Regions from separate parts of the Desulfobaculum bizertense DSM 18034 genome, predicted to be linked through region 1. Evidence: predicted binding sites of a transcription regulator. Region 1 holds the regulator's gene; each other region holds the start of a gene.
What was found. The regulator sigma-54, encoded in region 1, starts transcription at its own class of promoters, with help from an activator protein. The targets are predictions, from matches to a motif close to CTGGCACGGNNNNTGCTT.
Positions count from the first base shown of each region.

Region 2: B5D23_RS08740 (NifB/NifX family molybdenum-iron cluster-binding protein) is a predicted target of sigma-54. The motif match lies at 3,394-3,411, and genes of this name have one in related genera.
Region 3: ispD (2-C-methyl-D-erythritol 4-phosphate cytidylyltransferase) is a predicted target of sigma-54. The motif match lies at 5,486-5,503, and genes of this name have one in related genera.
Region 4: B5D23_RS00825 (Spy/CpxP family protein refolding chaperone) is a predicted target of sigma-54. The motif match lies at 4,309-4,326, and genes of this name have one in related genera.

Region 1 is NZ_FUYA01000004.1:238,333-246,149, reverse strand. It holds gene kdsA (3-deoxy-8-phosphooctulonate synthase) at 1-688, shown strand, start outside; gene B5D23_RS07820 (KdsC family phosphatase) at 678-1,217, shown strand; gene lptC (LPS export ABC transporter periplasmic protein LptC) at 1,214-1,780, shown strand; gene B5D23_RS07810 (LptA/OstA family protein) at 1,783-2,295, shown strand; gene lptB (LPS export ABC transporter ATP-binding protein) at 2,297-3,019, shown strand; gene rpoN (RNA polymerase factor sigma-54) at 3,231-4,685, shown strand; gene hpf (ribosome hibernation-promoting factor, HPF/YfiA family) at 4,775-5,314, shown strand; gene B5D23_RS07790 (PTS sugar transporter subunit IIA) at 5,314-5,760, shown strand; gene rapZ (RNase adapter RapZ) at 5,763-6,653, shown strand; gene B5D23_RS07780 (PTS sugar transporter subunit IIA) at 6,710-7,135, shown strand; gene B5D23_RS07775 (PTS sugar transporter subunit IIB) at 7,140-7,610, shown strand; gene B5D23_RS07770 (PTS sugar transporter subunit IIC) at 7,672-7,817, shown strand, end outside.
Region 2 is NZ_FUYA01000005.1:110,418-118,234, forward strand. It holds gene B5D23_RS08720 (hypothetical protein) at 1-626, shown strand, start outside; gene rfaD (ADP-glyceromanno-heptose 6-epimerase) at 690-1,658, opposite strand; gene hisH (imidazole glycerol phosphate synthase subunit HisH) at 1,827-2,471, shown strand; gene hisF (imidazole glycerol phosphate synthase subunit HisF) at 2,461-3,240, shown strand; gene B5D23_RS08740 (NifB/NifX family molybdenum-iron cluster-binding protein) at 3,441-3,953, shown strand; gene B5D23_RS08745 (rubrerythrin family protein) at 4,070-4,564, opposite strand; gene moaC (cyclic pyranopterin monophosphate synthase MoaC) at 4,755-5,237, opposite strand; gene dnaJ (molecular chaperone DnaJ) at 5,241-6,377, opposite strand; gene rpoZ (DNA-directed RNA polymerase subunit omega) at 6,381-6,602, opposite strand; gene B5D23_RS08765 (hypothetical protein) at 6,652-7,817, opposite strand, start outside.
Region 3 is NZ_FUYA01000005.1:10,052-17,868, forward strand. It holds gene B5D23_RS08245 (HEAT repeat domain-containing protein) at 1-931, shown strand, start outside; gene B5D23_RS08250 (hypothetical protein) at 1,082-1,555, shown strand; gene B5D23_RS08255 (cobalamin B12-binding domain-containing protein) at 1,565-2,233, shown strand; gene B5D23_RS08260 (GGDEF domain-containing protein) at 2,250-3,254, shown strand; gene B5D23_RS08270 (Nif3-like dinuclear metal center hexameric protein) at 3,573-4,361, shown strand; gene B5D23_RS08275 (zinc ribbon domain-containing protein) at 4,466-5,206, shown strand; RNA gene rnpB (RNase P RNA component class A) at 5,247-5,600, shown strand; gene ispD (2-C-methyl-D-erythritol 4-phosphate cytidylyltransferase) at 5,666-6,865, shown strand; gene cysS (cysteine--tRNA ligase) at 6,997-7,817, shown strand, end outside.
Region 4 is NZ_FUYA01000001.1:169,279-177,095, reverse strand. It holds gene B5D23_RS00845 (glutaredoxin family protein) at 1-25, shown strand, start outside; gene B5D23_RS00840 (ferredoxin-thioredoxin reductase catalytic domain-containing protein) at 28-375, shown strand; gene B5D23_RS00835 (sigma-54-dependent transcriptional regulator) at 440-1,867, opposite strand; gene B5D23_RS00830 (two-component system sensor histidine kinase NtrB) at 1,860-3,716, opposite strand; gene B5D23_RS00825 (Spy/CpxP family protein refolding chaperone) at 3,807-4,259, opposite strand; gene B5D23_RS00820 (hypothetical protein) at 4,705-5,673, shown strand; gene B5D23_RS00815 (aldehyde ferredoxin oxidoreductase N-terminal domain-containing protein) at 5,709-7,493, opposite strand; TPP riboswitch at 7,697-7,802, shown strand.

The DNA.
Region 1 (7,817 bases):
GCTTGGGCTTCCTGCTGTTTTTAAAAGCTCCTTTGACAAGGCAAACCGCACTTCCGTTACCAGTTTCCGCGGCCCCGGCATGACGCAGGGACTCGAAATGCTCCAGCGCATTAAGGATGAAACTGGCCTTCCTGTCGTTACTGACATCCATTCTCCAGAACAGGCTGGCCCCGTGGCCGAAGTCGCTGACGTGCTCCAGATCCCGGCATTTTTGTGCAGGCAGACAGATTTGCTTGTTGCTGCCGGTGAGACGGGAAAAATCGTCAACGTCAAAAAAGGTCAGTTCCTCGCTCCGTGGGATATGCAGCATGTTGTGAGCAAACTGCGTAGCACCGGAAACGAAAAAATCTGGCTGACTGAACGTGGTGCCTCTTTTGGCTACAACAATCTTGTTGTGGACTTCCGTTCTCTGTCGATTATGTCCAGCTTTGGGTGCCCGGTCATTTTTGATGCGACCCATTCTGTTCAGCTTCCTGGCGGGCAGGGCGGATGCTCTGGCGGACAGCGTGAATTTGTGCCAACTTTGGCGCGAGCTGCGGTTGCTGCTGGTGCAAATGGTGTGTTTGTTGAAACACATCCCAATCCAGATACAGCCTTGTGTGATGGCCCGAATTCGTGGCCGCTTGAAAAGCTTGGAGCATTGCTCCGTGACCTTAAGGCTCTCTGGAATTTGCCGCATGAATGTTAGTATGACGGAAGCCCGCGAGCGGGCGAAGAAGATACGGCTCGTTGTTCTTGATGTTGATGGATGTCTAACTGACTGCGGGTTGTATTTTGATGCAGATGGCCGAGTTATCAAGCGCTTTAATGCGCAGGATGGTTTGGGTATCAAGTTGGCCCAGAGTGTAGGAATTCGTATTGCCGTGATTACCGGGCTGAAATCAGGCGCGGTAGATGCTCGCATGAAGCAGCTCGGCATTGAGGATTACCACTCTGGACATGTGCAGAAAATTCCGCTGCTCAAAAGCATCTGCGAAAAGCATGGGCTGGATATGTCCGAAGTCGCTTATGTGGGCGATGACTGGATTGATGCCGGACCAATGCGGCAGGTCGGTCTGCCCATTGCCGTCAACAATGCCCAGCCGGAAATCTGTGAGCTGGCCTCACTTGTGCTGTCTCGGCCCGGAGGGCAGGGGGCAGTCCGCGAGGCATTGAGATTTATTCTTGATGCGCAGGGGCGGCTCGAAGAGCTGTGGGATACGTGGAGTACAAAATGAACCAGAAGCGTCTTTTCCTTGCAGTCGTTTTTGTCGTCTGCCTTGCAGCCATAGGCTACGGTCTTTACTGGGTGGCGAGCCATTCTGTTGAAGAGGTTGTGGAGCCTGTGGCTCCCTCTGTGGATATGTCCATGCAGGGGGTGGAACTGACGCGCTCTGCCAGTGATGGTTCTCGCTGGACGCTTGTCGCCAAAAGTGCTGATTATCATCAGGATGAGGCTCTGGTCGATGTACATGCTCCAACCCTGACCTGGGAACGTCAGAATGAGGAACCGATAACGGTGACTGCTGACGAGGGGCGTGTGAATCAGGAGAGTGGAGAAGCAGAAATGTGGCCTAATGTGGTTATCGTTTCTGGTGAAAATACGGTGTATGCCAAGCAGCTCAACTACAGCGACGCCAAGCGTGAGCTGGTGCTGACCAAAGATGTCCGCATTGAGCGCGAAGGTATGGACCTCGAAGCTCCCCGGGTTCGGCTGGATCTGACAACGAATGAAATTACGGCAACTGGCGGTGTGACAGCCGTGCTGATTGATTCCAAGAAATCCACCGCGGAGGAATAGCCTTGAAAATTCTACATCGCATTCTGTGTGCCTGTTTCTGTGTGTGTCTTTTCTCCGCTCCGGCTTTTGCCGCAGAGCAGGGCGTCAAGACGACGATTACGTCTCAGAAGACAGTATATGACCAGAGCGGCAGCAAAGTTGTTTTTTCTGGTTCTGTAAAAGTTGTTCGGCCGGATATGACAATCTGGTCGGATGAAATGACGGTGTTTTTGAAGCCAACTGACAAAAAGGCCGTGGCAACTCCTGGTCCTCAGGCAGGTGCTGTGTCCAAGATCGTTGCCGTCGGGAATGTTCGACTGGTGCGTGAGGGCAAGAAAGGTTTTTGTGGCAAGGCTGTCTACAATGCCGACGAAAGCCTGGTGACGATGACCGTGAAGCCCCGTCTCGAAGATGGTGATAACAGCATCGCGGGCAAAATCATCAAGCTGTGGCTTACGGACAACCGAAGCGAGGTTGTGGGCGGAAACGAGCCGGTCGAAGCCATTTTCTTTACTCCCAAGGAAGGAAAAAAATAGCATGTCGGTTCTTTCTGCAACAGACCTGTGCAAAATTTATGGCAAGCGCCGGGTGGTGCAGGATATTGCCGTCAGTGTTTCACAGGGCGAAGTCGTTGGTCTGCTCGGCCCGAATGGTGCGGGCAAAACCACAACCTTTTATATGCTTGCGGGTATTATCAAGCCGAATGAGGGGATTGTGCGGTTGGATGATGAGGAAATTACCTCGCTTCCACTGCATGAGCGCGCCCGCATGGGCATGAGCTATTTGCCGCAGGAAAGCTCTGTGTTTAAGAAATTGAGCGTGCGCCAGAATTTGGAAATCATTTTGGAGCAGAGCGGGCTTTCGCGCAGCGAACAGAAGAAGCGGGCAGATTCTTTGCTCGATGAACTCGGCATTACCCGTTTGAGTCCTCAGAAGGCAATGCACCTGTCTGGTGGCGAGCGCCGCAGACTTGAAATTGCCCGAGCCTTGATTCTGAACCCCAAGTTCATGCTGCTTGACGAACCTTTTGCAGGTATTGACCCCATTGCAGTCGATGATATTCAGGGAATTGTTCGTTCTCTGAAAGAACGAGGCATTGGTGTTCTGATCTCTGACCATAACGTTCGGGAAACCCTCAGAATATGCGACAGGGCTTATCTTGTCTATGAAGGTTCGATAATTTTAAGTGGTACTCCCGAAGAAATTTGTGCCAATCCCCGCGCCCGGCGGGTCTACCTTGGCGAAGGCTTTTCTCTTTAATGCCTTGCATACGTTGATTTTTACCTTCCATACAAAATCCTTGCCATCCTGAGTTGCAAGCTTGTTCTGGATGTGGCATGGTTTAGGTGCGGCTGGGGAATTCCCTTGCCGCACCAAGTTCTTGAGCTTTGTTCAATAACTTTTCTTTTCTTCAGGAGAAGGTTCCTGGAGGAAAGGTACCTGTCACCTCCTCAGCAAAGATGTAGTAGCGATGGCATTGGAACTCAGACAACAACTCAAGCTCTCCCAGCAGCTGGTGATGACACCTCAGCTTCAGCAGGCAATCAAACTGCTGCAGCTCTCTCGTTTTGAGCTTGTCGATATGGTTCAAAAAGAGCTTTTGGAAAATCCACTTCTTGATGAAGCTCAACCCGAACCCAGTCAGGAAAAAGCAGAGGAAGCTCAGGACGCAACAACGGCTGAGCATACCGAAAACAGTGAAGCAATGGCAGACTCGGTTACAGACCAGGCCGCCATGCAAAACGCCGACTGGGAAAATTACCTTGGTGAATTTTCCAGCACTGCCCGGCAGTCTGCTGGGCGGGATAGCGAAATCCCTGAAGAGGGGATGTCTTTTGAGAACAGACTGTCTGTTTCTCCCTCCCTCGCGAGCCACCTTGAGTGGCAGCTCCATCTCTCCAGCCTGAGCAAGGCAGAAATTCAGATTGGCGAAGCAATTATTGGGAATCTTGATTCTCAGGGCTATTTTAAGGCCGATCTGGAAGACGTTGCTCAGGAAGCAGACTGTGCGTTTGAGGACGTGGAACCCGTCCTCAAACTTATGCAGCAGTTTGACCCCGTTGGGGTTGCTGCGCGTGACCCGCGCGAGTGTCTGCTCGTCCAGCTGGAATTCTATGAGTATGATGACCCAATCTTATTGGGCATTGTTCAGGATCACCTCGAAGATATCGAGAAGCGCCGCTTTAAGCCGCTTGCCAGAAAGTTTCGGATTAGCCTTGAAGAACTCAAGGAATATTTGGACATTCTCAAGACTCTGGACCCTATGCCGGGTGCTGCCTACGGAAGTGGGGACACGCAGTATATTAGCCCTGATGTTTACGTCTATGAATATGAGGATGATTTTATTATTGTCCTGAATGAGGATGGATTGCCTCAGCTCACGGTAAATGAATTTTACCTTGATACAATTCATAGTGATCGCAATGCCTGCAACAAAGAATACGTTCAGGAGCGTTTCCGCTCTGCGCAGTGGCTGATGAAAAGCCTGTATCAGCGTCAGCGAACCTTGTATAAGGTTATGGAAAGTATTCTGCGTTTCCAGCATGAATTCTTTGAGAAGGGCGTGACGCATCTGAAGCCGCTTATTCTGAAAGATGTTGCTGATGACATTGGCATGCACGAATCGACGATTAGCCGCATTACGACCAGTAAATATGTTTCAACGCCGCATGGCCTGTTTGAGCTGAAGTTCTTCTTTAACAGTGCCCTGGGGCTTGATGATGGAAGTCAGGTTGGCTCTGAGAGTGTAAAAGCACAGATCAAGAGCCTCATTGGCGACGAAAATCCCAAGAAACCTCTGTCTGATGAAAAAATCGCAGAGATTCTTAAAGAGCGTCTGGAGATTAATATTGCCCGGAGAACTGTAGCAAAATACCGCAGCTCTCTTGGGATCGCCTCTTCTTCAAAACGGAAACAGATTTTCTAGGAGTTTGAGGCGAGGTCTTTCTTTTCTGTAGGAATATTCGTACACTGTTTTTAACGCTGTAATCTTCATAGCTCTTCAAGGAGTTTAGTATGAACATTAGCCTCACGTTTAAGAACTTCGAACCTTCCCCTCATCTGAGAAAGTATGCAAACAAGCGTTTTGGAAAGCTCTTGAAGTTTGACAAGACCGCTAACGCCGAACTGAACATAACTCTTGAAGTCGAAAAATTTCGCCATATCGTCGATGCAACGCTGACTGGCGACAACATGAATATCAGCGCCACGGAGAAGTCCGAGGACATGTATCAGAGCATTGATCTGGCCGTAGACAAGATGAACGCTCAGGTCCGGAAGCTGCGCGAAAAGAGCAAAGATCGCTACCGTCGAGGCGAAGGCCTCGTCCGTATGGATGTGGTGAGTTTTGCCGATGCGGCTCACAGCGAACCGCCAACTATTGTGGAAACGGACTCCTATCCTCCAAAGCCAATGGCTGTGGAGGAGGCTGCAATGCAGCTGGATTCCCTTCAGTTTGAATTTCTTGTCTTCCTGAATGCCGAGACCGAGCGCCCGAATGTGATTTATCGGCGCAAGGACGGCAATTACGGTTTGATTGATCCTGGGACGGACTAATGAAGCTTGGTGACTTTCTTTCGAAAGAACTGATTATACCTGAACTTTCGGCCAGAACCAAAAAGGCGGTTCTGGCCGAACTTGTGGCTGCGGTACATTCCGTACAGCCTGAACTTGATGAAACCCATGTGCTGGATGTGCTTCTCGAACGGGAAGCGCTGGGTACAACTGGTATTGGCGACGGTATCGCCATTCCGCATGGGAAAATTGCCGAGCTTGAAAGTGTTCTTGTTGTGGTCGGCCGCTCCGCAGAAGGAGTTGAGTTTGATGCGCTGGACTTTGAGCCGTGTAAAATTTTCTTCCTTGTATTGGCGCCAGAAAAAGTTGCAGGAGTTCATTTGCGAGTTCTTGCCCACATTTCCCGAATGCTTAAAGAAGAAGACTTTCGTCAGCAGTTCCTCAGTGCTTCTGAGGATGAGCTGAAAGCCTTGCTTTTCGAGGCGTAATTATGACGCAGGTTTTGGAAGACAACAGCTTTCCAGTGATTATCCTGACGGGGCTTTCTGGAGCAGGAAAATCAACAGCACTCAAGGTCTTTGAAGATCTTGGTTTTGTGACTGTTGACGGTCTGCCCCCGAACCTTGTTCCACAGCTTGTGGCTCTCTTTCGTAGCCAGAAAGAGGTGTTTCACCGAGGTTTGACCTTGGGTCTTGATGTTCGCCACTCTCAGTTTCAGGAGCAGTGGGACGATGCTGTTCAGCAGCTTGCAGAGCAGGGCGTTTCTCCAAAAGTTGTCTTTATTGAGGCCGCCCCAGAGGTCTTGCGCCGTCGCTATGCTGCGACGCGCCGTCCTCATCCCCTGGAGCAGGGGCTGAGCCTTGATGCCGCTCTTGAGAAAGAGCACGAACTTTTGGTTCCTCTGCGAGAGCAGGCTGAAATTACCGTGGACACCTCGGATTATTCCATCCATGACCTTCGGCGCACGCTTCAGGACAAATGGAATTTTTTGCAGGACAAGCAGTATGGTTTGCGCATTTTCCTTGTGACCTTCGGGTTTAAGCATGGTGTGCCAACGGACGCTGACCTTGTTTTTGACCTCCGCTTTTTGCCTAACCCGTACTTTGTTGAGGCGCTTCGCCCCTACACCGGCCGGGACAAGGCCGTTGCCGACTATGTGTTGAAATCACAGGTTGGTAAGGAATACCTTGAGAAGCAGCTTGAGTTTTTGCATTACGTGCTTCCCCGCTATGCAGAAGAGGGGAGATATCGGTTGACTATCGCGATTGGCTGCACTGGTGGACGACATCGGTCCGTTGCCATTGCCGAGGCGATTTTTGACTCTTTGCGAGACTCGGATTATGCAGTATTCCTAGAACATAGACATTTGGACCTTGAATAAAGCACCTTTACTGAGCCGGACGTGTTCCGGCACAATGCCTGGCAGGACGCGTGAGCATGGAAAATAGCAGGAACGTCGGCGTACTTATTGTAACGCACACGGATTATGGCGAATATTTGTTAAAGGCCGCTGAAGTTATTCTCGGACCTCAGGAGTACTGTAAGACTGTCGGTGTTGACGTCTCTCAGGACATGGATGAAATTTTGGAGAATCTCCACAAGGCCGTGGACCGCTTGGACACAGGCTCTGGAGTTGTTATTCTGACAGACATGTTCGGCGGAACTCCGACAAATCTGAGCCTCTCACTGCTTGGCTCCCGTCCTCTCGAGGTCATTACTGGCGTGAATCTCCCCATGCTGCTCAAGGTCCTTGGTTCCCGATCCATGAAACTGAAAGAGCTTGCTGCGGATGCCTCCGCGGCGGGCTGTCAGGGCATTGTCGTTGCGGGTGAGATCCTGCGGCGCAAAGTTTCCAAAAGGTAGATATATGTTTTGGGTGCGCGTAGATAACAGGCTTGTTCATGGGCAGATTATTGAGACTTGGCTCCCTTTCACCAAGAGTCGCTGGCTCCTTGTGGCGAATGATGCGCTTGCGTCTGACGATCTACGTCAGGAAATTATGGGACTTGCCATCCCTCATGGTATCGAAACTCGATTCGTGGCCGTGGAAGGCTTGCCGAACCTTGTTCGGGAGCTTTTTGGAACAGAAGCTGAGCCTGATGCGCTTATTCTTTTCGCGAACTGTGAAGATGCCCGCCGTGCGCATGAGCATGGGTTAGGCATGGCAACGCTTAATTTAGGGAATCTTCACTATGGGCCGGGAAAAGAGCAGCTCTGCGCACATGTCGCTCTTTCCGATGAAGACTGTCAGTGTCTTGGATATTTTGCGTCTTCTGGTGTTGAACTGGATTTTCGGTGTATTCCAAGTGAACCCGTTCAAGTGAGGCGAACATGGTAGCTTTCCCTCTTGTCGAAGTCGGGAGGTTCGCGGCCATAGGTTTTTTTTTGTACTCTTTTCCCTGAGTCGCTTTGCCTTTAACATCGGGCTGCTTGAGCGTCCGATGGTACAGGGGCTTGTGTGGGGGCTTATTTTTGGAGACCTCCATCTCGCGCTCTCTGTTTCTGCGGTCTTTGAGCTGTTCTGGCTTGACCTTATCCCCGCAGG
Region 2 (7,817 bases), on a different contig from region 1:
CTGCACGATTTATTCACAGGATTTACAGTCATTGCCTCGGCAAACACAGCACACCGTATGCAGCAAACACCTGCTTCAAGGGTATTCTCTACTTTGACAACACCTTTGCCTCGCATTTTGCAGAAGAAGCAGGCTTTGACTGGAACGGCTGGCGAAATACTCATCAACTCTACAGGCAGCAAGGCTTTAGCACAAAGACGTCGCTTTCGCTCAAACTGCTTGAAGGAAATGAGCCAGTTCGCGAGCTGCATCTTGAGAACTGTGACTGCTCTATCCAGCCATTCCCAACGGAACAGCTTCTTGCTGACACAGACAAAAATAGTGTGCTTGTGCTCATGGGGGCGGTCAACAAAGCCCGCCAAACTTTGAGCATTGAGGGGATTTCAGCTCAGGACCTGCCCCAAAAGCTTGATCTGAGCATCGACAGTTTTGAAGGCTTTGGGTTCGGGGAAACCCTGCTGAAAGACATCACCTGTTGCGGTCAGCATTTTGAAAACCTGTCTGGCGAAAGTCAGGAACAAAAAATGATTGACCCATGTTTTCTCTCATCGCTGGGCCTCCAGTTCAATCTCGCGGACCTGCCTCCGCTGGACTGCAGCTGTCGGGTTCACGATCACGCCCGGTGAAAGACTTTTTCACACACATAAAAAGGCCAGCCGCACAGCGACTGGCCTTTTTTCTCTTCATCTCTAAAGGTAATGGTCTGGAGCCATCAGGTAGCCCCGAACATAATCTTCAACACTTTTCTCCAGCGGCATAAATGCCACCGGACAAGCAGCGTCTTTCAGGCGCTGCATATTAGCCTGCGTGTAATACTGATACTTGCCCCGAAGCTCCAGAGGCATATCAATGTAATCAATATTTACAGGCTGATTCATTGCTCCAAACACGGCTTTTACCAAATCATTCCATGTTTCAGCACGCCCAGTTCCCAAATTGAAAATGCCATTCACGTCCCGATGCTCCAGGAGCCACCACATGACGTCAACGCAGTCCTTAACATACACAAAATCACGCATCTGGCCGCCGTCCGGGTACTTTTCATTCTCCGAACGAAAGAGCTTCATTTTTCCGGTCTGGGCAATCTGCTGAAAAGCCTTACACACCACAGAGCGCATATCGCCCTTGTGATACTCGTTCGGGCCAAACACATTGAAAAATTTCAGACTCACCAGACGGTCTGCATTCTCTGTTTTGAGACTCCAGACATCAAAAAGCTGCTTGGAGTAGCCATACATGTTGAGCGGCCGCAAGGCCGATACCTGCGAAGGTGCATCATCAAAACCAAGGCTTCCGTCACCATAGGTCGACGCACTGGAAGCATTCACAAAACGAACGCCATGTTTCAGGCAATATTCTGCAAGGGTCTTTGTATAATGGAAATTATTTTCCATTAGATAATTCGCATCTCGCTCTGTTGTAGCGGAACATGCGCCCATATGCACAACAGCATCCAGGCCCCGAAGGGGTTCACAGCATATACGCTTGAGAAACTCGTCTTTATGACAAAAGTCACTAAACGATCTATTGACGAGATTTTTCCACTTTTCTCCAGATCCAAGGTCATCCACAATCAGAATATCTGTTATCCCCATCTGATTGAGTTTCCAGACAAAAGCGCTGCCAATGAAACCCGCGCCACCGGTGACAACAATCATATGGATTCTCCTTTTTCTTTCTTCTGACACCCAGTTCTATAGAGCATAACATTTTTTGAAAAAGCTGTAGCGCAGCTTTCACAGACAAAAATCATACGTCGTAACGGGGTTTTTCTTGTACAAAAAATAAATTTTCGCTATTTCTGCCTATTCTACGGAGGAAATTATATGCTCGCGATTCTCGATTACAAGGCAGGAAACCAGACATCTGTTTCCCGTGCACTCACACACCTCGGCATTGACAACGTCATCACCGCAGACGCAGACACGCTGCGCCATGCTGACGGCGTTATCTTTCCCGGAGTAGGAGCTGCTGGGCAGGCCATGTCTGAACTCACGAAAACAGGTCTTGATTCCGTCCTCAAAGACCTCATCGCAGAACACAAGCCCCTGCTTGGCATCTGCGTTGGCTGCCAGATCATGCTTGAGCATTCCGAAGAAAACGACTGCGAAACTCTGGGCATCATCCCAGGCGAGTGCCGCTTGTTTTCCGCCGGAATGAGGGAAGAGGACGGAACCCCTGTCCGCATTCCCCATATGGGCTGGAATGCAGTAACTCCCCTCCACGATGACGAACCACTTTTTCGTGGTATCAGTTCTGGTACAGAATTCTACTATGTGCACAGCTATTATCCTGCACCTGCACCAGAATTTTGCCTCGCCACCAGCGTTTATGGGCAGGAATTTTGCGCCATGCACGGAAAAAACGGGCTTTGGGCTGTTCAGTTCCATCCCGAAAAGAGTGGAAAACCCGGATTACAGCTTTTGAAAAATTTCCACGACTACTGCATGGAGGCCTCCAATGCTGAGTAAACGCGTTATCCCCTGTCTGGATGTCCGCGATGGACGACTGACAAAAGGTGTCAAGTTTCAGGGCAACGTCGACATTGGCGATCCCGTTGAAACGGCCCGACGCTATGCCGAAGAAGGTGCTGACGAACTGGTCTTTTATGATATTACAGCATCCCACGAAGGCCGCGGCATCATGCTCAAGGTCGTTGAAAATGTCGCCAGCCAGATTTTCATTCCGTTTAGTGTTGGCGGTGGCGTTTCCACGGTTGCAGACATGCGCGATGTTCTTCTTGCTGGTGCCGAAAAAATTTCCATCAACTCTGCTGCCGTCAAAACACCAGAGCTAATTTCTGAGGGTGCCGCAGCATTTGGCGCACAGTGCATCGTTGTCGGCATGGACGTGCTCCGAGTCGACGTTTCCGAAAAAATCCCCTCAGGCTATGAAATTGTCATCCACGGGGGCAGAAAGCACACAGGACTCGACGCCATAGCATGGGCACGCAAAGCCGAACAGCTCGGTGCAGGCGAATTGTGCATTAATTCCATTGACGCAGATGGCACACGCGACGGCTATGAGCTGGTCCTGACCCGACTTATTTCTGAATCAGTTGGTATTCCAATCATTGCCTCTGGTGGCGCAGGCTCTCCCGAGCACATGGCTGATGCCATCACCAAAGGCAAAGCCTCTGCTGCACTTATCGCCTCTATTGTGCACTACGGCCAGTACACCATTCGCCAATGCAAAGACGTTATGAAATCGCACGGCGTCAAGGTCCGCGAATCCTGGTAAACTCCAGAAACACAAAAGACCCTACACTTTTGTAGGGTCTTTTTTTTCGTCCAGGGCGCAATTCTCGCCCTATCCCTTCTTTTGTGGCGCGACTCTCGCCCCCTCCCTTCGAGCATATTTTGCTAACATACTTAAATTATTCATATTTCATATTCGGCACACTTGTTGCCTCTAAGAAGAGGTAAACAAGGAGTTCACATATGAAATATGCAATCAGCAGTATGGGAAGTACTCCCAACAGCGCTATGGATATGCGTTTTGGTCGAGCAAGCAGCTTCCTGCTTTATGATTCTGACGCCAAGACATACACGCCCATCAGCAATGCCGGAGCTTCCGTCATGGCTCAGGGCGCAGGAATTCAGACCGCACAGGCTGTCATTGATGCTGGCGCAGAAGCCGTCATCACTGGTCGTGTTGGTCCCAATGCGGAAGCTGCACTTAACCGTGCAGGCATCCCGATCTATCTTGTTGCTGCATCGACAGTAGAAAATGCCGTCCAGCAGGTTGAAGCTGGTGCGCAGCCCATGCAGCCCGGAACCGCAACTCAGGCCAATGTTGGCATGGGTGCTGGTATGGGCATGGGCCTTGGCCGAGGTGCCGGAATGGGTGCTGGAGCCGGTCGTGGCATGGGAATGGGTCGTGGAATGGGCGCTGGCCGCGGTATGGGCGGCGGCGGTCGTGGCATGGGTGGTGGCGGACGCCGCAACTGGTAGGCCCTTCAAAAAAAGACATTTCTTAGCCTCAGCTTAGTCGGCCACCCTCCTCTATGAAAACGGCGTGGAAAGCTCTCTCTCCACGCCGTTCTTTTTTTACGTTCTGTTCCTACTCACTACTCAGACAAAAAATATGCCTCAACTTTGGCATTACAGACAGGACACGCCTCTGTGGGCTTTCCTTCGTGAATATGCCCACAGACACTACAGACGTAGTACTCAACTTTCGGCATATTCTCTGTGTCATTCAAAGCCTTTTCATACAGACAGGCGTGAACTTCCTCGACCTCATTGGCAAAGGAAAAATACCGGGCAACAGCACGCTCGTCTTCTTCCTGTGCTTCCTTAATCATGGCCGGATACATTTCCTTAAATTCATAGGTCTCGCCATTCAGCGCGCTCACCAAATTTTCTTTGGTGGAACCGATGCCCTTCATCAGGCGCAGATGGGCATGGGCATGGATGGTTTCTGCTGCCGCAGCAGCACGGAAAAGCTTTGCAGCCTGAGTGAAGCCCTCTTTGTCTGCCTTGTCTGCGAATGCCAGATATTTTCTGTTTGCCTGAGATTCCCCGGCAAATGCCATTTCCAGATTCTTACTGGTTTTGCTCATTCTCTCTTCTCCATGTGAAACGTTTAGACACTGCGCCACTGCGCAAGAGGCACCAGTTTACACGCAAACACAAAATGGATTCAAGCTTTTCAGGAATTTGTCCTAATATGTTACGTTTGCGCCCGCCAGAGCACAAAAAAGGCCCGTACAAACACGTACGGACCTTTGAAAACAGTATCGCAGCAGCAGTCTAGCGCGGGGCATTATAGGTGCCGCTTTTGCCTCCACTCTTGTGAAGCAGGCGACAGCCTGTAATTTCGATATCGCGCTGGACAGCCTTGCACATGTCATAAATTGTCAGTGCTGCGGCCTGTGCCGCAGTAAACGCCTCCATCTCAACACCAGTCTGGCTGGCGGTACGGGCTTCTGCCTCAATGCGAATCGTCGAGCGTTCTGCATCGGGAGAAAAACGGACGTCTACGTATGACAGCGGCAGCGGATGACACATAGGAATGAGATCTGCGGTGCGCTTTGCAGCCATGATGCCGGCAATCTTCGCTGTGGCAAGGGCGTCACCCTTGGGCAGTGCATTTTCCGAAAGCATGGCAAATGTCTGAGCCGAGAGAACAACCTGAGTTTCTGCAATGGCGACACGCTGGGTTACGGCTTTCTGACCCACGTCCACCATTCTCGTATTTCCGGATTCATCAATGTGCGAAAGCTTTGCAGTCACGCCTTACTCTCCCATGACTTTATCTGCGGTCTTTTTGAAAAAAGACTTCACCTTGTGCAGGGGCTTTTTCTGCTTTTCTTCCTCGAGACGGGCAAACTCACGAAGCAAATCTTCCTGCTCACGAGTCAAATCCTTTGGCGTCTTAACCTGAACCTCAACAAGCAAATCGCCACGGGGACGACCACCAAGGCCGGGCATACCAAGATCACGCAGGCGCAGGACCTTGCCGCTCTGGGTTCCCTTAGGGATATGCAGCTTGGTCGGCTCGTCAAGAGTAGGAATCTCCACGGTGTCGCCCAGTGCAGCCTGTGTAAAGCTCACATCCAGACGGTAAATCAGATGCTGGCCTTCACGCTCAAAGACATCGTCTTCTTCCACGTAAATAACCACATACAGATCTCCGGGAGGTCCACCAAACTCGCCGGGTTCACCTTCGCCGCGCAGACGCAGGCGGGAGCCATTGTCTACACCGGCAGGAACACGGACAGAAAGATCACGGGTTTCCTGAACAATGCCCTCACCCTTACAGCGGGGGCATGGGTTCTTGATCACCTGACCACGGCCATGACACACCGGGCAAGGGACAGAAACACGGAAGAAACCCTGACTCTGGGTCACCTGACCAGATCCACCACAGTGCTGACAGGTCTCAGGCTCGGAACCTTCTGCGGCACCAGAACCGTGACATTCAGGACAGTGGGCTTTCCGAGGAATGCTCAGGGTGATTTCATCGCCCTTGGCAGCCTGACGGAACGACACCTTCAGATTGTAGCGAAGGTCTGCACCCGCAGTGGGGCGAGGGCCTCTGCTGCCACCAGCAGCACCGCCAAATCCAAAAAGGTCGCCAAAAATATCGCCAAATGAAGAAAACACGTCTTCGGCATTGTGGAAACCACCACCGCCAAATCCGCCACCATTCATCCCTGCATGGCCAAACTGGTCAAACTGGGCACGCTTCTGGGCGTTGCTCAGGACCTCGTAGGCCTCTGCGGCTTCCTTAAACTTATCTTCAGCTTCGGAGTCGCCGGGATTGCGGTCAGGATGATACTGAAAAGCGAGCTTGCGGTACGCCTTTTTAATTTCGTCCTCAGAGGCATCCCGGGAAACCCCTAGGACTTCGTAATAATCTCTTTGAGACATAATTTACTTGCTTGCGGCAGTGTCGCTGACTTCTTCCGGATGTTCATTGGGTACGACCTTGCCAGCAGCGATCTCACGCAGTGCGGTAACAATTTCCTTGTTTTTGCACTGGACCAGGGGATCATATCCTTCACGGAACTGCTTCACGCGCTTGATGGCCATCTGCACGATCATGAAACGATTATTAACGTTTTGCAGGCAGTCTTCGACTGTAATGCGTGCCATGTAGGTCTCCTTGATTTTCACCGGCGCCCCGTGCGCACGGCGGAATGTATTACAAAGCCTCACTTCCGCCATCTTCGGCAGGAAGGAAGCTTTCCAGTTCGTTCATCAGTTTTTCGTCAACAGGGAAGCTGGCTTCGCCCGGTGAAGGGTGCACCCAGCACTGCCCTTTTGGCAGCTTTGGATCACGGAAAAACTCCAGTTCAAACTGCGTGGCGTCCTGTGTATTTTGCAAAACAACCCGCACAGCAGAGACAGCTGTACCGGGCAGTTCAACAGGGCCATATTCATACTGAAGTGAAGTAAGCTTCCAAAGGAGCATGTCAATACCCGGGCGGTTCAGAAATCCATTTTTGTCTTTCCAGCCCTTGGCCGCACGCTCAACATGAAGGCGTCTTTTTCCGTGAGAAATGCTTACCGTCGTTATCTTTCCGGGTGCAAAAGGAACCAGCCTTCTGTCAACCAGAGAAAAAGCATTTAAGTCTAATTGATAGAAGGCACTGCGGTCAAGTCCAAGACGCTCCTCCTGTTGGGAGCTTTTGACGACAGGGTCCTGGTCTTCCTGCAAAAAAATATCCAGTCCAAGGCGGTGCCCCCGGAAGGTCTCAAGCTCGACCCGAAGGTCTGGCACTGTAGACAGCGGCGTGCCCAGTGCTTCTTCCACCTTGCCCTGCAAGAGGGTCAACCGGTGCAAAAACAGCTCAAGCCTGTCTTCAAGTACAGCCCTGTTTTCCAGCTTTTCTGGAGCCAAAAAAACATAGCCGCCGTCCCGGGCTTCTGCTTCCCAAAAATCCCCGGCCAGTGGAGACACGGCAACATGCTTCACGCTATCCACATCAAAACGCAAAAGATGCAGATCGCGGAACCAGTTCATATCGCGCAAAAATGCCTCGCCCCGCCACTGGGGCAAAAGGCTTGCGCCCTGACCAGTATCAACAAGAACCTGAGTGGGAGAAATTTGTACAGAAAACGCCATAGAGCCATTCACAGTCACCGTTGCCTGACGCTCTTCCCCGGTCCGGGTTGGCTGGGCAGGTCGACTCGAAAGCCCCTGACTTGCTTCTCGGGCAACGCGCAAAACCTGCAAAAAGGCTTCGACCCGCTCCCTGTCCGCAGGATATTCAAGATTCTTTTCCTCGCACTGGACCTGCCATTTTCCTCGGGAGAGCTGCACAAGCGAAAACGCGCCTACAGGATTCGACACGTCGACCCGCTGGA
Region 3 (7,817 bases), on a different contig from region 1:
CCCTCAAAAATGGGGACCTCTTTTGGCGCTTACGAAGCACAGTTCCCCACTTGTCCGTGCTGCCGCAGTTCATGCTCTCGAACTTTACCCAGCTCCCAAAGACATTCTTCCGGAGCTTCTTCATGCAGCAAAAGACCCAACCCGCCTTGTTCGCATAAGAGCGGCGTCTGCTCTCACAGGAATTGCAGGACTTTCACCAAAGCAAACCCAGCAGCTCCACACAGCAAACACAGAACTACAAACCATGCTTTGTCTGCGCCCAGATACATGGAGCAGCCACTTCAATCAGGGCAACCACGCTCTAAAAAAAGGAAACATACCCAAAGCTCTTGAAGCATACTCTTCAGCACTTTGGCTCGCTCCAACAGCGATACCTCCCTCCCTGCACAAAGCTTATCTTCTCGCTCAAACAGGGAAACCCCACGAAGCAACAACGCTTTTGAGCCATGCTCTTTCACTTGGAGGAGACAAGCCCGAACTCCATTTTGCTCTTGGGGATATCAGCCTCATGGAAAATAACTGGCATTCAGCTCACGGCCACTTTCTGCGTGCACTAAAAATCGACCCGCAGTTCTGGCCCGCAACGCTCAAACTAGCCCAGATGAGCATCCCAAGCTCAGTGCCACAGGCTTTGGTTTATGCCCAAGACGCGTACACCCATGCCCCAACACTCAGCGCGACCCTGACTCTCGCACAGTGCCTTGCCGCATCTCAAAAAAAATCCGAAGCATTCGAACTCCTTTATGCCTCTACCCAACACTGGCCAGCCCAGACGGCCCTGTATCTGAACATGCTTCCCAATGTTCAGACCCAACAGGAATACACACGCCTCCAGAAGAAAATTGCCCACGCTCTTCCGCTCATGTCTTCCGCAGAACAAAAACGACTTCAAAAAGCTCTCGCGCCTCCGCAGGGTTCTCCTCCAAAATAATTCTAACACGACGCCATCCTTTTGAACTTTTTTACACGCAGTGCCAAGCAGCACCCAGAGTTCTTCCTTGCAGGTTGATAAAACCGCTCAAAATAAAATATACTAAACAGGATACTCTCTCTGTTTTCATTTTTTTAAAGGAAGGCACCCATGCAAAAATCACAACTTATTCTTTCTGCAGAGCAGCTTGCACCGCCACCGCCAATCGCGGGACAGCTTCTTTCTTCAAAAAGCGACTACATTGCACAGTGCCTCAGTCAATCTCTCGCGGCTCATCCTGAGCTGGAGGCACTTATTGGCGAGGGGAACTTTGACCTTATGGAGTCATATCACCGGCACCATATTCACAATCTTTCCGCCATTTCAGAACTTTTTGACGCAAAATCATTCGTCGAGAACACCATCTGGGACCTCAGAACCCACCTTGCCCGGGGCTTTCAGCCCCAATACTGGAGTACCATGTTCCCGGAAGCCGAGAACTACATCCTCTCGGAACTGGACACGCAACTCTCCCAGTACGTCGCGGCAATGTACGAGTGGCTTATTGACAACTTAGACCACCTCGTCCCGCTCTGTTCTGAAGAAATCTCATTTTACGAAGCTCTTAGCCCCTTGAAGGAATAGGAGTAGCTCATGCAACAGAAATTACAGGGATCTGAAAACCTGACCCAGCTGGCAAACACACTGATTCATCTTCTGCTCACAGCACAAAAAGACAAAGCCTTCAAACTTGTACTCGAAACTCTCGAGTCTGGAATTTCCATCAAGGATGTCTATCTGCACATACTCCAGCCCGTCATGTATGAAATTGGACGACTCTGGCAGATTGGCAAAATCGACGTCGCGGCAGAGCACTACTGTACAGGCATTATTCAGCTTCTTATGGCCCAGCTCTATTCCTACACTCAGACCAATGAACGTAATGGGCACAAAATGCTTGGCTGCTGTCTTGGTTCAGAACTTCATGACCTTGGCTTGCGCATGGTGAATGATTTCTTTGAAATTGAGGGCTGGACAACGTCATTTTATGGCGCGGCAACCCCACTCAAAGACCTGCTCAATGCCATTAAGCGTACAGAACCAGAAATCATCTGCATCTCCGTAACAATGTCTCGCGGAGTCCCCCAAACCAAAACGCTCATTCACGAGCTTGCCAATCGGGATCTTTCCGTACAGCCGAAGACGCTTGTTGGTGGCGTTGCCTTTCTTATCAATCCTGATCTGAGCGAAAAGGTCGGAGCAGATGCAATGACCTACAATGCCCAGCATGCAGTCGAAACTGCGGAGCGCTTCATCGCGTGAGCCAAAGAAGGACACTATGGACGAGTCATGTGCTTGCATTCAGTGCTCCTCAAAAGGAGAAATCACCTGTGTACTTTTTTGCGACATTAAACAGCTCAAAGACTCCGTAGGGAAAAAATTCGTCGAATTTCTCCACCCCTCTTCCAGATACGCATTCTTTACTTTCTGGAAAAACAGCATCGCTTTTGGCATCAGCACGGCGGACAAAATCCGTTTTTTTCAGGACACGCCCAGTCCTGAATATGCCCTGTGTGGAATCCAGACCCAAGACGCTGTGTATGTTTTTCTTATGCAGAACAAGGGTACCGCTTTTTCTCTTCTGTCGTCGTTTCAATCCGCACGAGAAAAAATCCCGCATCCCTCCTTATGTGCCCAAGAGCTTCCACTGCCAGCCCCCAGCACAGGAGATGCAGAAAAATTCTTGTTCCAGATCATGAAGCTGAACAATGAGATGGCCAAAATGCAACGGGAGCTAACGCAAAAAAACAGGGAACTTCAAAACGCATACGAAACCATCAAGGCACAGAGCCAAAAAGATTCCCTCACTAATATTTCATGCCGAAAGCATTTCATGACTCGTGCAGAAGAGGAAATCCACAGGGCAAACCGCTACGGATCTCCCCTTTCACTCATGTTTCTTGACCTGGACAACTTCAAAACGATTAATGACATCTACGGACACAAAGCCGGAGACAGCACGCTTCAGCTCTTTACTGAAAACTGCACAAAAGAGCTTCGGCAAAACGATCTTTTTGGACGCATTGGCGGTGAAGAATTCGCAATTCTCCTTGTTGAGGCCGACTCTGACGGTGCGCTTAGCGTTGCCGAACGAATCAGAAAACGCATTGCCCAGCTGTGTGTTCCAACAGAAGAAGCCTGCAATCATTTTATTTCCGTAAGTATAGGGCTCGTCACCCTCCAGAAAGGAGAAACGCTTGCAAGCGCCTTGCACAGATCAGACATGGCGCTGTACCAGGCCAAACACAATGGGCGAAACCGTATTGAACGCGACTTGACCTAGCGCTCAGCATAAAAACTCACACGACCAAAACCACGCGCAATTGCTCCAGGATTTCCCCTCTTGCAATCTTGACCAGTACCCCAAAACTGTGGCATAAATTTGCTCTGTTTGGCTCTTGAGCGTGAGACTGAAGTTTTTCAAAACTCCTTTGGCTCATTTTCTTGCAAAAAAATACAGCCTCTGGTACTTCCTCTGCGCGTTTTCGAGGTCTTTCCTCGAACGCACCGCACGCTTTTGAACATGCCACTCGCATTATCAAGCCAGGTGCTTTCCTCCCGCGCTGAGTGAGGAAGCGCCTTCTTTTTTGAAGGAGCGCAAATGCATATCACGGATGTTCTCTCCCTCATCGAAGCAACAGCACCGCTTTCTGGTGCAGCTTCCTGGGACAAAAGCGGCGTTCAGATTGCTGGAAGCGTTGATTCAGTAAAACGGCTTGCAGTCACCCTCGACCCCACTCCTCATGCCATTCAAGAGGCACTGGACTGGGGGGCTGATTGCATTCTGACGCATCACCCATTGGCGATGTCTCCTCGTTTTCTGGATACTCCCGGCCCGTTCCTCGATGTTGCCCGAATGGTTTTATCTCGCGGCGCGTGGCTCTATGCCAGCCACACTTCGCTGGATGCACAGCCAGATGGCCCTGCGGGCTGGCTGGCTCGTGAGCTTGGACTGCTGAACCTGAGTGTGCTGGAACAAACAGATCCGAACAATGCCAACGTTGGTTTTGGCTTTGTTGGTGATCTTCCAGCTCCCCTTGCATGGGACGACTTTGCCAAAGAGCTTGGACACTGTGTTCCCCGTGACTTTTGGGTCACAGGGCGTACGCATCCCGAGTTCATACAGACCGTGTCATACTGCACCGGTTCTGGAGCATCCCTACTTGATGCGGCAAGCGCCGCAGGAGCAGACGTTCACATTACAGGCGACGTCAAATATCATCAGGCCCTTGATGCCTCTCTCTTCTTCGTGGATGTCGGACATTTTTCCCTCGAAGAAAAGATGATCCATATTTTTGCCGACGAGCTGTCTGCCTCTCTGTCCGAAAGCGGCATCAGCGTGCATTTCATTCCTGGCACTGAGCCATTCGCTCTTCACGCCGGGAACTGATATGCTTTCTTACTGACATCAGCCCCTATTGGGGACTGCATACATTCACGGCAGCCGCCAGACGGCCGCCAAAGGCTACTGCCGAGGAGGAAACCCCATTGAGTATGTACCTCAAGCAGATTGAACAGCTCATTGTTCTGCAAAAAGTCGATGACGAAATCATCATTCTTGAAAAAGAACTTGAGAGCCTTCCCAAGGAACTCTCTGAGCTGGAAGAAAATAATGCCCTCATCAAACAGCAGCTCGACAATGCAAAAGATCGCGCTGAGGTTCTGAGCCACCAGAACAAAGTTCTGAGCGAAGAGATTGAAGGCAACGAAGAAAAAATTCAGAAGAGCAAAGACAAAATGATGCTCGCAGGCAATACCCGCGAGTACCAGGCTGTTGTTCGCGAGATGGATAATCTGGAAAAGATCAACCGCGCCCGCGAGGAAGACAAGGTCAACCTCATTGGCGAAATGGAAGAGCAGAACCAGGTTGTTATTCGCCTCGAAGAGCAGTTCGCCACGTCTCAGAAGGAAGTTGAGGAATTTGCTGCGACCCTGAAAAAGCGCACCACTTCCACCAAAAAACGCCTGAACAAGCTTCTGAAAGAACGTAACGCTGCATGCGAAGTTATTCCTCCCCGCATCCTTGGCCGTTACGAGTTCATCCGCGCACGCATTTCTCACCCGGTTATCGTTCCGGTTGAAGAATCCGTGTGTACTGGCTGTCACATCATGATTCCTCCGCAGGAATACAATGAACTGCAGAAAGGTGAGCAGATTTTGAGCTGCCCCAACTGCCAGCGCCTCATTTACTGGGGAAAGAAGTTTTCTCCTGAGACAGCAGAAGACGACAAATAAAACGTCCGCTGCGCATGCGTAGCGTTGACACATATATTCGGGAGTCAGACAGACTGTCGCCGCGGCTCATTGAGCCGGGGAGGAAAGTCCGGGCTTCATAGGGCAAGACGCTGGATAACGTCCAGGTGGGGCGACCCACGGACAGGGCCACAGAAACAAACCGCCAGCCTCGGCTGGTAAGGGTGAAAAGGTGGGGTAAGAGCCTACCAGCTGTTGTGGTAACACAGCAGGCTAGGTAACCCCCGTTTGAAGCAAGACCAAATAGGAAAGCGCTTGAGGCCGGCCCGGTCGAAGCTTTCGGGTAGGTTGCTGGAGACCACAGGTAACTATGGTCCTAGAGGAATGACAGTCACCCGCAAGGGGACAAAACCCGGCTTATCGTCCGACTCCCTTTTTTCCAGACGGCGCAGAGGTTCATCCTTTGCGCCGTTTTTTTACACTTCTCCGCAGGATACCATCATGTCAGTCTGGACCATTATCCTTGCCGCTGGCCAAGGCTCTCGCCTTGCTCAGGCAGGACTCGACACCAAAAAGCAGTTCCTTCATCACGAAGGTGCCCCGCTCTACTGGAAGAGTGTACGGACGCTGGCAAGCGTCCCTGCAATCAAAGGCTTTGTCTTTGTCTTCCCGCCAGAAGAGCTGGACGCCTGCACCAAAGACGTCGAAAGCCTGAGTTCTACCGATGACCTCAGCATGCCCTGCCTCTGTGTGGCAGGTGGAGCACGTCGTCAGGATTCCGTTTTTTCAGGTCTGCAGGCTCTCCCCAAGGCATGCAGCAAAGTCCTTGTTCACGACTCGGCCCGCCCTTTTGCCTCTGCAAAACTCGCGCAGGCGCTCATCTCTGCGCTGGAACACGGTGCAGAAGCTGCCATCCCCGGCCTTCCCGTCACAGACACAATCAAAGTCATTGACCAGGACGACACCGTCACCCAGACGCTCAACCGTAGTGAGCTTCGCGCGGTCCAGACTCCACAGGCATTTGACACTGCGGCGCTTATTCGCGCCCACCTTGCCTGCGAAAAAAAGCAGCTTTCCGTCACGGACGACGCATCCATGATTGAAGCGACAGGTGGTACTGTGCGTATCGTTCCCGGTGAAGCCGGAAACATCAAAATTACAACCCCCGAGGACCTGTCTATGCTTAACGCTCAGGCTCCCCAGACCATGCTTCCCTGTGTCGGCTGGGGCTATGATGTTCATCGTTATGGAGCAGGCCGCCCCTTCCGCCTCGGTGGGATTCCCGTCGACACAGACATTGAAGTCATTGCCCATTCCGACGGTGATGTTCTCCTCCACGCTCTTGCAGATGCCCTGCTCGGCTGCCTTGGCCTTGGCGACATTGGCAAGCACTTTCCCGATACTGACGCAAAATTTGAAGGCATTGAGTCTTCCATTCTGGTCAACGAAGTCTTACAGGAAGTCGAAAAAAAGGCTCTCACCATCACACACGTAGACCTGACCGTCATCGCCCAGCGTCCAAAACTCGCCTCCTACCGTGAGCGAATTCAAAAAAACGTGGCGAACCTGCTGCGCATAGACAAATCTCACGTGAATTTTAAGGCCACGACCGAAGAAAAGCTTGGATTTACCGGTGCAAAAAAAGGCATTAAGGCTGTTGCCTGTGTCAGTGCCATGTACCCAGCGAACCAGCAGGCATAAAAAGGCTTTCCCCTCGCAATCTTTGACGAGATGAAACATTTGGTGCACAATACACCCTTGCCCATAATGATGGACAAGCTTCTTATATTACTCAAATTTTTGATAAACCGAGTGAAAACGGAGTACAGCACATGCAGCTCTACAACACAATGACACGCAGCAAGGAAGAGTTCACCCCTCTCGACGATAACCATGTCCGCATGTATGCCTGTGGCATCACCGCTTACGACTACTGTCACATTGGACATGCTCGTTCTGCTGTCGTTTTTGACGTGCTGGTGCGTTACCTCCGTCACGTTGGATACAATGTTACCTTTGCCCGCAACTTCACCGACGTTGACGACAAAATCATCAACCGTGCAAACGAAAACGGCGAAGATCCCCACGCCCTCGCAGAGCGCTTCATCGGCGCTTTCCATGAGGACATGGACCGACTGAATGTGACCCGCGCGGACATCGAGCCTCGTGCAACAGAATTCATCGAAGAAATGATCGCCCTCACTCAGAAACTCATCGACATGGGCCATGCCTATTCCACTGAGTCCGGTGACGTCTATTTCCGCGTTCGTTCTTTCAATGACTACGGCAAGCTCTCTGGTCGCGATGTTGACGACATGCGTTCCGGCGCCCGCATTCAGCCCGGCGATGAAAAAGAAGACCCACTTGATTTTGCCCTGTGGAAAGCTGCAAAGCCCGGCGAACCCAAGTGGAAAAGCCCTTGGGGTGAAGGGCGCCCCGGCTGGCACATTGAGTGTTCTGCCATGAGCGACAAGCAGCTCTCTCTGCCCTTCGACATTCACGGCGGTGGTCAGGACCTTATCTTCCCCCATCACGAGAATGAAATCGCCCAGTCCGAAGCCGCATCCGGAAAGGACATGGCCCGTTTTTGGGTGCACAATGGCTTTGTTCAGGTCAACTCTGAGAAAATGTCCAAGTCTCTTGGCAACTTCTC
Region 4 (7,817 bases), on a different contig from region 1:
AATCAAGGAACTGCTGGAGAGCTAAAAATGGATGCACAGGAACTCTACGAACAGCTAAAAAAGATTCAGGAAGCCCGTGGGTACCGATTCAACGCTGACATGAGCCTGACCATGCCACTTATGCGCAGTCTTCTTGCCAACCGTGAACGCTATGGCTACATGGCCTGCCCGTGTCGGCTAGCGAGTGGCACCTTTGACAGTGACCGCGACATCATCTGCCCCTGCGAGTACCGGGATGCAGATCTTGACGAATTCGGATCCTGCTTTTGCGGCCTGTATGTCACTGACGAATGGAACAAGAACCCAGAACTGCGCACAACAGTTCCTGAACGCCGACCACCGGAAAAGCTGCTGGCGGCACTTGGCAAAAAATAACGCACAAAAGAAAAGACCGGGATGCATAAGCACTCCGGTCTTTCTCTTTCCTTGAGAACTACTCTTAGCTCCGTCGGGTCAGGCCATATTTTCTCAGTTTATATTGCAGGGTTCTGCGGCTGATGCCAAGGGCATCCGCAGTCTTCTGCCTGTGCCCACCATGAACGCCAAGGGCTTCAATCAGGGCCTGTTTTTCTGCTTCATCAAGTGAACTTGGGCCTGTACGGTTACACATAGCCGACATCTCGTGCCGGGCAGGAAGGACTCCGTAAGTCATCATTTCCACTGTATTCTTCTCCTCTGTATGAGCTTTGCCAGCAATCACCTGCGGGGGGAGGTCCGCAGGGCTTAGCGAGTCCGTACGAGAGAGGACCAAAGCCCGTTCAAGGGCATTTTCCAGCTCACGCACATTGCCCGGCCATGGATAGCCCTGAAGGGCTTCCAAGAACTGCGGGCTGACCTCGCGCATTTTTTTACGATTCTTGCGCCCCAGCTTTTCCAGCAGATGGGCAACAAGTAACGGCAGATCATCCATTCGTTCCCTCAGAGAGGGGATGCGAATTTCCAAGACATTCAGACGGAAATACAGATCTTCCCGGAAGCGCCCCTCTGCGACTTCACGCCGCAAGTCCCTGTTGGTCGCAGCAATGATGCGCACGTCCACAGGTACAGGCCCCACACTTCCAAGGGGTTCCACCATCTTTTCCTGAAGTGCACGCAAAAGTTTTGCCTGCAACTCCAGTGGCATTTCGCCAATCTCGTCGAGGAACAGTGTTCCTCCAGATGCCAACTGAAAGCGCCCGGGTTTATCCCGGTTTGCTCCAGTAAAGGCTCCCTTCACATATCCAAACAACTCACTTTCGAGCAGGTCAGCAGGCAAAGCAGCGCAGTTCACCTTAATGAGCGGACCCTTGGCCCGCACACTTGCCCCGTGCAGAGCAGAGGTGACCAGCTCCTTGCCTGTACCAGATTCCCCCATGACCAGCACAGTTGCCTCTGTAGGGCCAGCCTGTGCAATCAGGTCCCGAACCTGCTCCATCTGAGATGTTTGGCCTATAAACCCGGAACTTTCTCCAGCTTCACGCCGAAGTTCCCGGTTTTCGGCCACAAGGCGAGAATAATCATACGCCTTGTTCATAACGGCCTTAAGCTCTTCATTATCTGCGGGTTTTGTCAGGTAGTCGAACGCCCCTTTTTTCATGGCGTCCACAGCAGAACCGACCGTGCCATATGCTGTCAGCATGACAACAGGCACACCGGGTATCGCAGTCCGGATGGCTCCCAGAGCCTCCAGACCATCCATGCCCGGCATACGCATATCCAGCAGGATGGCATCCGGTCCGGCATCAGGAAGCAGTTCCAGCGCACGCTCTGCGCTATCGGCCTCCATCACATGCCATCCGGCATCCCGCAGCACTGCCCCAACCAAAAGGCGAAGGGCAGGCTCATCATCAACAACCAAAACTCTTGGTGTGTCAGTAGACTCACGCATTTTCATCGACTCCGTCCCGACTCTCGTTATTCTGAACCCGAACTGGGAAAATAAGCTGAACTTCCGTACCGCTAGGCTCGCCCGTGTGCGACAGGATGGAAACCTGCCCGCCATGAGCGCGCATGATGCGGTGTACGATTGCGAGACCAAGTCCCGTGCCCTCTTTTCGTGATGTAAAGAAGGCTTCCAGAGCATGGGCGCGGTCATCTTCGGACATACCGTGTCCATTATCCCGTACGGCGACCATCACGGCGTTTTCACGCTGCTCAGTCAAAATTTCTACTTTACCGGCCCGTTTTTCTGGACCGTCACCCTGCTCATCCTGCTCAGAGTCGTCCGGCTCTGGCAGCGCATTCAGGCTGTTTATGACAAGGTTCAGCAAGGCCTGCTTGAGCATGTCCATATCCGCGCTCAAGGCGAGGTCTGGACTCAGCTCCATGTGTAGCTCTGCACCCTTGAGTTCAAAATCGCGTGCCGTGAGGTTCTGAATATCTGCACACAGCATGCGCATATCCACAGGCATCAGCTCTGGGCGACGCGGCCGGGAAAGGAACAGCAAATCAGAAACGACCTTGTTCAAACGGTCTGCCTCTCGCACCATAATCTCGGCGTACTGCTGTTCTGGCTGGCGCCCCTTGAGCTTTTCTGCAAAAAGCTGGGCAAAGCCACGAAGCGCACTCAGCGGATTGCGAATCTCGTGGGCAAGGCTCGCTGCCAGGCGGCCAATAGCCGCAAGCTGGCGCACTTCGGCGAGATCATCCTCAAGGGCCTTGATGTCTGTTCTGTCCCGCACCAGCACAAGACGTTCACCGTCTTCATCCGGATTTTTCTCCGAGGGCGGAATGGGGAGCATCAGCACTTCGAGGCAGCGACCGTCGTAGTCATACTGCACCCATGTGCGCTCGCTGGTTCCCACAGGGAAATGTCCCTGAAGCTCTTCCTGCGGAACGCTCTTCAGCGGGAGCTTCTGCCAAAAACGACCAATAAGCGTCCCTTCACGATTCTGACGCAGGATAGCTTCCGAGGCCGGATTTGCGGCCAAAATCAGTCCATCCTTGTCCAGCGTCAGCAAGCCTTCCGGCATGGTATCCAAGAGTCTGGAATGAAAACGTTCCAGCCGATGCAGGCGTTTTCCCATGTCCCTGCGACGCATGTACGCAATGGCAAGGCCCCAGAGAAAAACAGCAACCAGAAGCACATACAGTGTCTGGTACATGGCGGTGGATCGAAATTTTCCGAACTGGTCGAGGTGACGGGAAGCGTCAAGTCCGACCACAAGGTACGGTGTGCCCATGCCACCGGGAGGCGGCGGAAGACTCGAATCAATCGTTGCGATTTGTCCGAGCGAGCGTTTGGAGCGGAGACCGGCAACAAAAATATTCTGCTTGTTCTTGGAGTAGAAAGCCTGCCATTCGCCGGTTTTTTGCAGTGCTTCCCACCCGTAGGCCGGGATTTCTGGATATTCCAGTCCCTTGTCGGCCACAGTCAGGATGAGCTTTCCGTCCTGTGTGTATAAAGAAAGAAAATCAACTTCGCTCTGATTTACCAGATCAGTCAGCAGTTCCACGATCTGGGTGCGGATGGAGGCCTTTCGTTTTTCTATCTCGGCCCGGCCATGCATCATGCCGTGGCCCATGACCTGATGTCCGCGCACCTCGCGCAACAGGCTGGTCTCAATCCCGCGCAAAATAACCTGCGACGAGAGAAACATGTGCTCATTAATGGTTTCGCGCTGCTGCTTCAGGTTATGCCAGGTCACGTAACTGATCCCCATGCCCAACACGACGAGAGCAAGTGTGGCAATAATCAGGGGATTTGTGTCCCGGCTTTTGCGAAGTCCAAATTCCATAAGCTTCAAAAAATGCCGGGGTCCAGCCTAGGCCGAACCCCGGTTTCTTTATCGATGAGGAGGGGTGTGAAACGAGAGGAGCTGTTGGGGCTAGTAACAGCCGCCCCTTCCATTATGTCCATGTCCGTAGCCATGACCATGGCCATGACCGTGACCTGCCGGAGGATACATTCCGGTTGCACTCTGCATGCTGCGGAAGAATTCGACACGGCGAGTCGAGCACTGGTTACGGGCGTCGTTGAGTTCGGCTGTCGCACTGTCAATCTGGGCTTGACTGGCATTGCCGCCTGCGATCAGAGAATCCAGAGCAGCACGCTTGGCAAAAACCTGCTGTCTGAGGGGCTGCATCTCTGTCATGAACTCTTGAGAAAGAGCATCTGCCTTAGCCTGCTGTTCAGGAGTCAGGTTTTGGTATCCCTGACCGCAGTAGTTTTTCCCCCAGTGATGAACATTCTGGACATTGGAGGATCCTGCATACGCCACCGCGGAGAGGGCAAAAACCACGAGGGCAGCAAGGGTCATGATGGATGTTTTCTTCAACATATCGTCACTCCGTTAAGATGAGAGGGCGCTCATCTTCTGCCATAAGGTATAGCATCAGGCGTGCCAAAAATAAAAAGCCCATGATTTTAAGCCCCTACAAATTTTGCTCTCTTTTCCCTCTCTGGATGTGCACTCTTTTCGCCCAATTCTGTGCACTTTTGTGCAAGCCTTCTTGCACATTTTGCACAAACCATTGCACATCGTGCTGCACATGTCGAGCACAAGCCCCCGTAGCAGGTCAAAAAAAGCGTGTACTCACAGCAGTCTTTGCGACGCTGCACAAGGGTGCAAAAAATATTTTGCTTGAAAAACAAAGAAAGACAGGAACTAAGGGAAAAGTGCCCTATTCTGCACAGATGCAGGGCTAAACTCCCGGCTTTTCCCTGCCGATAAGGAGAAATATCTCTGAACTGTATCCTGCCCACTGGTCGAGGAGTCTTTTTGCATGGCACGCATACATACGCTTTCCGTAACACTCCAGTCCATCCGCCCGGTTCTCCTGCTTATGAGTTCCCGACGCATGGACTGCTTTATGCTGTGCACAAAATGTCTGGAACAGTACACCGAGCTTGCGCAGTTCAAAAAAATCTATGTTCTGTCCACGGGCTGCTCCAGCGAACATTCCGTCCTGATCCAGTCTTTTCAAAAACGCCACGACAATGTCGTTGTCATTGAGGGCAACAGCTTTGGCGGGGGGAATCCCCTTCCGGCCATGCTCAATATCATCATGCGGCGCCATGTTGCTGACCCTATCGTCAAGCTCTATGAAGACGTTTTTGTCACTCCAGACTGGCTGCCCCGGCTTCTTTCGACCTACAGAAACACCCGCAGCAATCCCCGCCGGGCCATTGTTTCGGCCCTCGCGCCCATCAGCCGTACCGGACGGCCCTTTATGGAGCGCCTGCTTCGGGCACACTACCCGGAAGAACGCGAGCTGTTCCCAGACATTCCATTTTTGCACAACAGTATTGCGCACCGTTTTCTCTGGGAAAAAATCCTTCATGAGCAGCTGACCCAAAAGCTTCTGGAACAGCGAAATTCAGAATATATTCTTCGCCCCAGCCTCAGCACAGAATGCATTCTGTTTGATGCCGCGTTTACCCGCCAGCTTCTCCCCTTCCCAATGGAGCGCGACGATGCTCCCCGCCCGGATGAACCACATATTGTCGAGACGCTTTCTCGCCTGTCCTTGCAGGCCGCAGTGAACCCACACTGCCTTGTGCACCACTTTGCGCATCAAAGCGTTGAAAAAGAGCTGCGAAAAAACATCAGTCTGGACGACCTGTGGTGGTTCATGCTCTTTGGCAAAGGTGGCATCAATCCAGAGCTGCACTTTCATACCCTCAAGGCTGCTCCCCATCCCAGCAAAAGACACTCGTCTTACAAAAAGCCCAAGCTGCACCTTATTCGATAAAAAAAGCGCCCCTTCGAAAAGGAGCGCTTCTTTTTTTATCCTGATACAGGCATCGTGAGGCGTAAGCCTCTGGCCTGACCGCTGCGAAGCTCTCTGGCTCCACACATTTCCAAAATTGCATCGGCATAGGCCAGCCTGACCGCTTCCATGTATTCCGGGTCAATGGGACCGCGCGCCGTCACGACTTCGGTAAAGCGCTTGGGGATTTTGATACGGTGCGGCTGATAGCCCGTTTCAAAACGGGTTCGCCAGCGCAGTTTTTGCACTTCGGCGGCTTTTTCTTCCAGTCCATCCGCAATTCCACCAAACCCCACAAGGTCCAGACACTGGGCAAAAACGTCACTCGTATAAATCTTTCGGCCAAACATGCAGCCGACCATACAGTTTACAAGAGTTCGCATCCGCTCGTCCTGAAGCAGGACACTGACTGCGACATTGGGGTCACGCTCAAAAAATTCATAATCATAGCAGTAGCACAGATTATCCAGATGGGAGTGCCGGAAGTTCAGACTCTGTGCGGCAAAAAAGACTTCGCCCGTGGCATAGCCTGCCATTTCCTGCCCCAGTACGCAGGTAAAATCTTCACCACCGTACTGTTTGGCAGCGTATGCAGCACCACGCCCCAGCGCCTGATAAAACGGCGTCTCTCCAGCTCCAAGCCGATCAATGGCCTGTGCGTAGAGGTCTGCCCGGCCAAAAGCCAGCGGCAACCCCGTCTCGACCTCGGTCACAATGCCTTTCTCCATTGCTTCCGTTGCCCATGCCAGCACCACGCCCGCACTCATGATGTCCAGTCCCTGCCGTTCTACAGACAGAATCAGCCCCATCACATCATGCGGGTCCGTCACACCAAGCATGGAGCCAAGGGCAAAAATATGTTCATAGTCATAGCTAATAAGCCGAGGGTCAGCAGGCGATGCCCCAAAGGGACGCTTCACATGGGCCAGATGAATACAGCCCGCCGTGCAGCCAGAACAGGCGCGCTTTTCCGCAAAAACGCTTTCCAGAAGCGCTGCACCTGTGATGCGCTCAGCACCAGTATCAGCGCTCTCTTCCAGATTTCGCCACGGTAGCGCACCAAGGGCATTGATGGATTCAACAATCCCCGCCGTTCCCGGACCACGATACTTGGCAGTCTTGGACGAGTTGGCAACGGTTTTGGCCAATTCGCGATAGGCACTCTTGTAGGCCTGCGTTTTGGGCAATTCAATGCTCTTCTGCCCCACGACGGCAAAGGCTTTGAGCCGTTTGGCAGCAAGCGCTGTTCCCGCTCCAAGACGCCCAAAATGTCGGTACGTATCCACTGTGACACAGCCAAAGGTGCTGCCATTTTCTGCAGCAGGCCCAAGTGTGCACAGCGAAGCACGACCAGCATCTGCCCCAAGACGGGCGTGCAGCATCCGCTCTGTGGCAAAAAGATCTTTCCCCCGAAATTCAGGAGCCACAGTACACTGCGCACCACTCGCATCAATGCGGGCAATGCTGCATTCGGCCGCTGCACCAGTAAAGACCAGCGCATCCAGTCCACAGCGGGCAAGGGACATGCCCAGTCGCCCACCTGCGTGAGACTCCGTGTACTGCTCGTGGTACGGCGACTTAAAGCCGCAGACCACCTTACTCATCATGGGAAAACGGCCAGTCAGTGGCCCAATGGCAAAAATAATCGGCTGGGAGGGATGTCGTGCGGGGCGTTCGGCAGCGCCGAACTCGGCAAAAAGCAATGCGGCAAGACCACTTCCGCCAAGGACATCGTCCCGGCCAGGAAATGTATGAAAGCGTGAAATGCCTGTAGAAAGGTCAATATGCAACACGCGAAACATGTGCTGAAAGCTCTGCGTCAAATGAGGGTCCCTCACAAAAATTTGGAATAACGTGGCAGCTCATAGCTTGAGCTGGTCCGGCACTGTTTTTCGCGGAGAACAGCACTCCTGTCAATTATATTTGCAGTAAGAGAATTTTTTCGTGCAGTCACAAAAGATTGGTGAACCACTTTACAAGCTTTCTCGAATGCTCTAGCGTCGCCGGAAAGTGCTAGGGGGGCCGCGTAAGGCGGCTGAGATGGAACCGCGTTCCGACCCTTTGAACCTGACGCAGCTCACACTGCCGGAGGGAAGCCGACTCTGCCAGTACAGGGCCTGCTTTCC